Regions from separate parts of the Spirillospora sp. NPDC048823 genome, predicted to be linked through region 2. Evidence: riboswitches for the same ligand, from Rfam matches in the RefSeq annotation. Region 2 holds a riboswitch; the other holds the start of a gene.
The links. Region 2 has a riboswitch for glycine ahead of gcvP (aminomethyl-transferring glycine dehydrogenase). Riboswitches for the same ligand answer to the same signal wherever they lie in the genome.
Positions count from the first base shown of each region.

Region 1: linked by a shared signal. The riboswitch ahead of gcvT (glycine cleavage system aminomethyltransferase GcvT) and the one ahead of gcvP (aminomethyl-transferring glycine dehydrogenase) in region 2 are both predicted to bind glycine.

Region 1 covers NZ_JBICUT010000011.1:117,361-121,773, reverse strand. Annotated here, with positions in the region: gene ACGFK0_RS24620 (PLP-dependent cysteine synthase family protein) at 1-403, shown strand, start outside; gene ACGFK0_RS24615 (M50 family metallopeptidase) at 393-1,691, opposite strand; gene ACGFK0_RS24610 (hypothetical protein) at 1,936-2,256, shown strand; glycine riboswitch at 2,307-2,403, shown strand; gene gcvT (glycine cleavage system aminomethyltransferase GcvT) at 2,569-3,663, shown strand; gene gcvH (glycine cleavage system protein GcvH) at 3,733-4,122, shown strand; gene glyA (serine hydroxymethyltransferase) at 4,125-4,413, shown strand, end outside.
Region 2 covers NZ_JBICUT010000008.1:44,250-48,662, forward strand. Annotated here, with positions in the region: gene gcvP (aminomethyl-transferring glycine dehydrogenase) at 1-1,915, opposite strand, end outside; glycine riboswitch at 1,978-2,085, opposite strand; glycine riboswitch at 2,086-2,180, opposite strand; gene ACGFK0_RS19765 (YbhN family protein) at 2,448-4,413, shown strand, end outside.

The DNA of each region.
Region 1 (4,413 bases), on a different contig from region 2:
GTTCGCCGACGCGGACCCGGAGCGGACGGCGGCGGGCTCGCGGATCGAGGGTATCGGCCGTCCCCGCGTCGAGCCGTCCTTCATGCCCGCGGTGATCGACCGGATGATCCGGGTACCGGACGCGGCGTCCGTCGCGGCGATGCGCTGGACGAGCGAGGTCAGCGGCCGCGACGTCGGCGGCTCGACCGGCACCAACATGTGGGGCGCGGCGGTGCTGGTCGCGCAGATGCGGGCGGCCGGGGAACGCGGCAGCGTCGTCACGCTGATCTGCGACGGTGCCGAACGCTACACCGGCACCTACGGGTCGGACGCGTGGCTGGCCGAGCAGGGCCTGGACATAGGGCCCTACCTCGCCGCGCTGAACGGTTTCCTGAAGACCGGTGAGCTGCCCGCTACCCTGTGAAACGGACGGGGTTGACGAGGTCGGCGTAGATGAGCAGCCCGCCCATGATGATCAGCACGGCCGCCATCACGTAGGTCACCGGCAACGCCTTGGCCACGTCCACATAGCCGGGGTCGGGCCTCCGGAAGACCTTGGCGAACGCCTTCTTGATCGCCTCCAGGAGGGCGCCTGCGATGTGCCCTCCGTCCAGCGGCAGCAGCGGGACGAGGTTGAACATCCCGACCGCGAGGTTCAGCGACCCGAGCAGCATCACGAAGTAGGAGACCTTCTCGGTCCCGGTCAGGGTGTCGGACGCGGCGACGTCCCCGCCGATCCGGCTGACGCCGACGACCCCGATCGGGCCGTTCGGGTCGCGTTCCTCCCCGCCGAACGCCGCCTCCCAGATGCCGACCATCTTCTCCGGCATCCGCACCAGCGCGCCCGCGGTGCGGGCGGTGAGGTCGCCCATCGTGCTCGCGACCGCGCCGGGGCCCTGCCGCTCGACGGCGCTGGTCGGCGTGATGCCGAGGAACCCGACCTCGACGATCTTGTCCGGGTCCTCCAGGTGGTACATCCGGTTGCGGGTGATCGGGACGTTCAGCTTCACGTCCCGCCCGTCGCGCTCGACGGTCATCGGCACGGTCTGCCCGCCCGCCCCGCGGATCAGCTCCTGCAGCTGCCGGTAGTCGTCGATCTTCTGGCCGCCGAACACGACGATCTGGTCACCGGCCTGCAGCCCGACCTGCTTCGCCGGGGTCGGCGCGGCGTTCGCCGGGCACTCGGTGAGCTCGGACTGGCTCGCCGGCACCATGCATTCGGCGACCTCCCGGATCACCGGCTGCGGCTGGTTCGTGCCGATGCCCATCAGCAGGATCGCGAAGAACACCACCGCCAGCAGCAGGTTCATCGCGGGCCCGCCGGACATGATCAGCAGCTTCTGCCACCACTTCTTGCCGTAGAAGACGCGGGTCTCGTCTCCCGGCCGAACCTCCTCCAGCGCCACCCCGCGCGCGGACTCGATGAGCCCCTGGAACGGGCCGGTGCTGGCCTGCCGGATCTTCCCGGGTGCGTCTCCTTTGCGCGGTGGCAGCATCCCGATCATCCGGATGTAGCCGCCGAGCGGAATCCATTTGATCCCGTACTCGGTCTCGCCGCGGCGCCACGACCACATCGTCGGACCGAACCCGACCATGAACTGGGTGGTCCGCACCTTGAACAGCTTGGCGAACGAGAAGTGCCCGAGCTCGTGCAGCGCGATGGACACCAGGAGGCCGAAGAACAGAATCAACGCTCCAGCCAGGTATGCCATGCGGCTAGCCCCTCCGGTCGTGCACCCCGCTCACCGGGGGGTGGTCTCCAGCAACCCAACTCAGAGTACGGCACGGCTCCCGGTTTGGTTGAACCAGCGCGCAAGGCGGCCGGACGCCCTCACGGCCCCGAATTGGAACCGAGTTGCTAAGCGGCCCCCACGCCATTGGCACGCACGAGAGTATTCGCGCGCCACGCCACCTGCGCATCATGGCGGCCCCACCCCGGTCCATGGAGGTACTGCCTTGAAACGCGGTCATGTAGCGGCCCTGGCGTTGATGCTCGCCCTGGCCGGATGCGGCGGCTCCGGCGACGGCGGCGGGGCCGCCGAGTCACCCGGCCCTTCGTCCTCGTCGTCCGGCAAGGGGACGACGGTCCTGCCCACCCCGCCCGGGCAGTCGAAGGCGGCCAAGGCGTTCAACGACTGCATGCGCAAGCAGGGCGTTGAGCTGCCCAGCCCGAACCCGACCGCCACACCGGCCGAGAAGGAGATCAAGAAGCGCATGACAGCCCTGCGCGCGTGCATGAAGGCCCTGTCGTCGTCCCCGCCCGCCCAGCCGCGCTGAATCCGGCGGTATCGGACGCACGCAGAGGAATGCAATACTGGCGCAGCCGATGATCCCGTGCGGGAGAGTCCCTTGCAGCCGGTGAGGGACGCCGAAGGAGCAAATCCTCCCCGGAACCTCTCAGGCACCATGGACCGCACGGGTACGGCGACCTCTGGAAAGCGGGGGCCCGGGTCCCCCGCCGAAGGTGAAAGCCCGCCCCGGTGGCGGGTGAATCTCTCAGGCGCCGATGACAGAGGGGGAGGCACCGAGCCGACCGGTGCGCGAGTGGGACGATGGACCATACGCGCCCGCGACGAAGGAGCCGAACCGATGTCCGCCGACCCGACCGCGAAGAAGACGCCGCTGCACGACGTCCACCAGGACCTCGGCGCGAACCTCGTCGATTTCGCCGGCTACCTGATGCCGCTGCGCTACGCGAGCGAGACCGCCGAGCACCAGGCCGTCCGCACCGGCGCGGGGCTGTTCGACCTGTCGCACATGGGGGAGATCTTCGTCTCCGGGCCGGGCGCGGGCGCGGCGCTCGACTTCGCGCTGGTCGGCAGTCTCGCGTCGATGCCGGTGGGCAAGGCCCGCTACACGGTGGTCTGCGGGCAGGACGGCGGCGTCCTGGACGACGTGATCGTCTACCGGCTCGCCGACGCCACCTGGATGGTCGTCGCGAACGCCGCCAACACGGGCGTCGTCCGGGAGGCGCTGACCGAACGGGCAGCGGCCTTCGAGGCGGCCGTCGAGGACCGTTCCGGCACCTACGGGCTGATCGCCCTGCAGGGTCCCCGTTCCCAGGAAATTCTCGAAGGGTTCACCGACGCCGCCGTCGCCGACCTCAAGTACTACGCGGTCGTCGCCGGGCGGGTCGCGGGCGTCGACGCCCTCATCGCGCGCACCGGGTACACGGGCGAGGACGGCTTCGAGCTGTTCGTCGACGCGTCCGACGCCGTCGCGCTGTGGAAGGCGCTCGCCGGGGTGGACGGCGTCGTCCCCGCCGGGCTGTCCGCGCGCGACACGCTCCGTCTCGAAGCGGGCATGCCGCTGTACGGCAACGAGCTGACGGCCGAGACGACGCCGTTCGAGGCGGGCCTCGGCCGGATCGTGAAGCTGGACAAGCCGGGCGACTTCGTTGGAAAGACCGCCTTGGCGGCGCTGGCGCAGACCCCGCCCGGCCGTAGGCTCGTGGGACTGGTCGCGCGCGGGCGTCGCGCGCCGCGAAAGGGGTATCAGGTCGTCACGTCGGGCGGCACGCCGTGCGGGGTCGTGACGAGCGGCGCCCCGTCGCCCACACTGGGCACGCCGATCGCCTTGGCGTACCTCGACAGCGGCGCCGAGGAGACGGACCTCGCGGTGGACGTCCGCGGCCGGCACGAGCCGGTGGACGTGGTCGCCCTCCCGTTCTACAAGCGTTCCTAGAAGAGAAGGTGTGAGGGTGCGGGGGTCACCCCCACAGTGACACCCCACCATGACCAGAAAGAAGTGATCGTGAGCGTTCCGGAGCAGCTCCGCTACAGCGAAGAGCACGAGTGGGTGTCCGGCCTCGGTGGCGAGGACGGCATCGTCACCATCGGCATCACCGCGCACGCCGCCGACGCCCTCGGGGAGATCGTCTACCTCGAACTGCAGCCGTCCGAGGGCGACGCCGTCGAGGCGGGCGAGCCCTGCGGCGAGATCGAGTCGACCAAGTCCGTCAGCGACATCTACTCCCCCGTCAGCGGCGAGATCACCGCGATCAACAGCGCGGTGGTGGACGAGCCCAAGGTCATCAACGACGACCCGTACGGCGAGGGCTGGATCTTCAAGGTCCGCATCTCCGACGAGCCGGGCGACCTGCTCGACTCCGTCGCCTACGACAAGCTGATCGAGGAGAGCTGATCTTGAGCCTGAACGATTCGCTCGCCGCGGCCGACCCGGAGGTCGCCGCGGCCGTCGCCGCCGAGCTCCGTCGGCAGCAGTCCACCCTCGAAATGATCGCCTCGGAGAACTTCGCGCCGGTGTCGGTCCTGGAGGCGCAGGGCTCAGTCCTCACCAACAAGTACGCCGAGGGCTACCCCGGCCGGCGCTACTACGGCGGCTGCGAGCACGTCGACGTCACCGAGCAGCTCGCCATCGACCGCGCCAAGTCGCTGTTCGGCGCCGAGCACGCGAACGTCCAGCCGCACAGCG
Region 2 (4,413 bases):
GCCGGCCGATCTTGGCGTGCAGGTCGTCGAGGGCGACGTTGCCGCCTTCGTCGCACTTGACGACGACGACGCGCATCCCGGCCATGACGGCGCTGGCGGCGTTGGTGCCGTGCGCGGACGACGGGATCAGGCACACGTCCCGGTGCCGCTCGCCGCGGGATGCGTGGTAGCCGCGGATGGCGAGCAGGCCGGCCAGCTCGCCCTGCGAGCCGGCGTTCGGCTGGACGGAGACTTCGGCGTACCCGGTGATCTCGGCGAGCGCGCGCTCCAGTTCGCCGATCAGCTCGACGTAGCCGGCGGCCTGGTCGACGGGGGCGAACGGGTGGATGTCCGCGAACTCCGGCCAGGTGATCGGCTCCATCTCGGCGGTGGCGTTCAGCTTCATCGTGCAGGAACCGAGCGGGATCATGGAGCGGTCGAGGGCGATGTCCTTGTCCTGGAGTCTGCGCAGGTAGCGCAGCATCGCGGTCTCGGAGCGGTGCGCGTGGAAGACCGGGTGGGTCAGGTAGGGGCTCTCGCGGCGCAGCCCGTCCGGGAGCGCCTCGGCCGCCTCGGCGGCGCCGGCGGCCGGGACGCCGAACGCCTCCAGGACGGCGGTGACGTGCCGGGGCAGCGTCGTCTCGTCGCAGGCGATCCCGACGTGGTCGGCGCCGGCGGGACGCAGGTTGATCCCGCGCTCGCGGGCCGCGGCGACGACCTCCGCGGCGCGGCCGGGGACGCGGGCGAGGACGGTGTCGAAGAACGCGTCGTGGACGATCTCCACGCCGCCGCCGCGCAGCCCCGCGGCGATCTCCGCGGCGCGGCGGTGCGTCCGCTGGGCGATCGCGGCGAGTCCCTCCGGCCCGTGGTAGACGGCGTACATGCTCGCCATGACGGCGAGGAGGACCTGCGCGGTGCAGATGTTGCTGGTGGCCTTCTCGCGCCGGATGTGCTGCTCGCGGGTCTGCAGCGCCAGCCGGTGCGCGGGGGCGCCGCCGGCGTCGACGGACACGCCGACGAGCCGTCCGGGGAGCTGCCGCTGGATCCCCTCGCCGACCGCCATGTAGCCGGCGTGCGGGCCGCCGAAGCCGTACGGGACGCCGAACCGCTGCGTCGAGCCCACGGCGATGTCGGCGCCGGACTCGCCCGGCGGGCGCAGCAGCGTCAGCGCGAGCAGGTCGGCGGCGACGACGACCCTGGCGCCGCGGTCGTGCGCCTGGCCGATGACCGGCTCCAGGTCGCGGACGGCGCCGGACGCGCCCGGGTACTGCAGCAGCACGCCGAAGAAGTCCCCCTCGGGAAGCCCGCCGGCCAGGTCGGCGGTGACCACCTCGATGCCGAGCGGGACGGCCCGCGTCCGCACGACGTCGATCGTCTGCGGGAGGGCGTCGGCGTCGACCAGGAACGTCCCTGGGTCCTTGCGCCTGGAGACGCGGTGGGCGAGGGCCATCGCCTCTGCGGCGGCGGTTCCCTCGTCCAGCATGGACGCGTTCGCGACCGGCAGGCCCGTCAGGTCGGCGACCACGGTCTGGAAGTTCAGCAGGGCCTCAAGGCGCCCCTGGGATATCTCCGGCTGGTAGGGGGTGTAGGCGGTGTACCAGCCGGGGTTCTCCATGACGTTGCGCAGGATGACGGCCGGGGTGACCGTGCCGTGGTAGCCGAGGCCGATCATGGACGTCAGGACGGTGTTGCGGGCGGCGAGCTCGCGCAGCCGTTCCAGCGCGGCGGGCTCGCTCAGCGCGGGCGGCAGGTCCAGCGGCCTGGACGTGCGGATCGCGGCGGGCACCGCGTCGTCGATGAGGGCCTCGATGCCGGAGTAGCCGATCACGGCGAGCATCCGGGCCTGGTCGGCGGCGGAGGGGCCGACATGCCGGTCGGCGAACGTGGAACGGGGGTGCTGCGGCGAGGCCACGGGGGCGAAGAACTGGGCGGTCATGGAGAGCCTCCTGGCTGCTGCGATGCTCAGATCCGCCGCCGGCGCGGGGCCGGCGGCCGGTCTCCCCCTCTGTCATCGGCACCTGAGAGCTTCACCCGCGCGGCGGGGTTTCCCCTTCGGTGAGACGCCCTTCCCCGCGTGCGGGGACCGACGCCTGCTTTCCAGAGGTGCCTCGCCCAGCGGTCCTTTTGCCTGAGAGGTTCCGGGGAGGTTGCCCCTTCGGCGCCCCACGCTGGCGGCGTGGGGTCTCTCCCGCACAGGGTCGACGGCATGTCCTCGACAAACCCTACCCAAAGCCGCGGCCCGGGATCGGCCCTCCCCGGCCCGGCGCGAGCGACCGGCGGCATCCCGCCTTACCAATGAGTAGGATATGGAGGTCTGACCTGGGAGGTAACGGGCCTCGGGGCCTCGGGACGCGAGATGGGGCTGCCGGTGCACACACGACGGCCGGACGGCCGCCGGCCGCTCGACGGCGCGCCGCCGGTTCTGGGACGCTGATCGCGATGACGGATGGTCAGGGCGGCGGTACGGCGTGACGCAGACCCGCGACGGAACGGTGCGTCCCAGGCAGGGCGCGGCCTCAGGTGTGCCCGTCGACGAGCCCGCCCAGCCCGACCGGATCCGCCGCCCGTCGGACGCCATCAGGTTCGCCGCGTCGGTGACCGGCCTGGCGGCGGTGATGCTGCTGGTGTCGTTCGCGAAGGGGACGACGCACGGCCTGCACGCCGACATCCAGGAGGGCACCGCGCACGCGCCCTGGCTGCTGCTGTCCCTGGCCACGCTGATCTCCAGCTTCGGCGTGCTGGCCGCGCCGATCGCGTTCGGCATCGAGCGGCTGTTCCACAAGGACGGGACGCGTGTCGCGATCGCGCTGCTGGCCGCCATGATCGCATTCGGGATCACGGTCGGGCTGGACGACCTCGTGGTGCGGGCGGCGCCCGGCGGCGTCTTGGACTCGCTGATCTGGGGCGGCACGGAGACGGCCCCCATCCACACCGACATCGCCCCCGTGATCGCTTTCGTCAGCGCGGTCGGAATGGCCGGGCGCGCCCGGTGGCAGGCCGCGACGTGGACGATGATCGGGCTGGCGGCGCTGACCGGCCTCACCGCCAACTACGCCTCGGTGTCCGCGCTGGCGGCCACCTACTTCCTCGGACGCGCCATCGGCCACGGCACCCTGTACGTCGTCGGCACGCCGAACCCGCGTCCCGCGGGCACGGCGGTCGTCGCGGCGCTCGAACGGCTCGGGCTGCGCCCGGAGCGGGCCGCGCGCCTGGACGACCCCGCCGGCGGCGCCGAGGAGACCCGCCGGTACGGCGTCGTCCTCGCCCCCCGTCCCGAGGACGGGGACGGGGACGGGGACGAGGAGGGGGACGGCGGCGGTGCGCGTCTCCCGGTCCGCCACGGCGGCCGCGGCGAATGGGACCTCGAACTCCGCGTCTTGGACCGCGACCAGCAGACGGCGGGGGTGCTGTATCGCGTCTGGCGGCTGCTGCGGCTGCGGTCCACGACGACGGGGCGGGCGCTGCGGTCGCTGCGCAGGTCCCTGGAGCAGGAGTCGCTGATGGCGTACGCGGTGGACGCCGCGGGCGCCCGGACCCCCCGTCTGGTCGGCACGTCGGAGGTCGGCACGGAGGCGGCGCTGCTGGCGTTCGAGCACGTGCCGGGGCGGCGGCTCGCCGACGTCCCCGGCGAGGAGATCACCGACGCGCTGCTGACGGACGTGTGGCGGCAGTTCCGTTCGCTGCAGGCGGGCCGGCTCGCGCACCGGCGGCTGCAGGACGAGGCCATCGTGGTCGGCGGCGACGGCCGCGCCTACATCACCGACCTGCGGGCCGGGGAGACCGCGTCGGGCGACCTGGCGCTGCGGCTCGACCTGGCGCAGCTGCTGACGACGCTCGCGCTGCGGGCGGGGCCGGAGCGGGCGGTCCGCACCGCCGCGTCGGTGCTGGGCGAGGAGCCTCTGGCCGCCGCGGTGCCGCTGCTGCAGAGGGTGGCGCTGTCGCGGACGACCCGGACGGCGCTGCGCCACGACCGGGAGGTGCTGACCCGCATCCGGGAGCAGATCGTCCGGTTGAAGCCGGAGACGGAGGTCGCACCGGCCAGGCTGGAACGGTTCCGGCCCCGGACGATCTTCAGCATCGTGGCGCTGTCGATCGCGGCCTACATCGTCATCCCGCAGGTCGCGAGCATGGACGTGGGGACCATGGCGTCCGCGGCGAGCTGGCACTGGGCCCTGGCCGCGCTGGGCGGGGCGGCCCTCACCTACGTGGCCGCGGCGCTCATGCTGATGGGGTTCGTGCCGGAGCGGCTGCCGCTGGGGCGGACGGTGCTGGTCCAGGTCGCCGCGTCGTTCGTGAAGCTGGTGGCGCCGGCGGCCGTGGGCGGCGTCGCGGTCAACACCCGCTACCTGCAGCGCTCGGGGCTGCGGCCCGGCCTGGCGGTGGCGAGCGTCGGCGCGTCGCAGCTGATGGGGCTGGTCACGCACATCCTGCTGC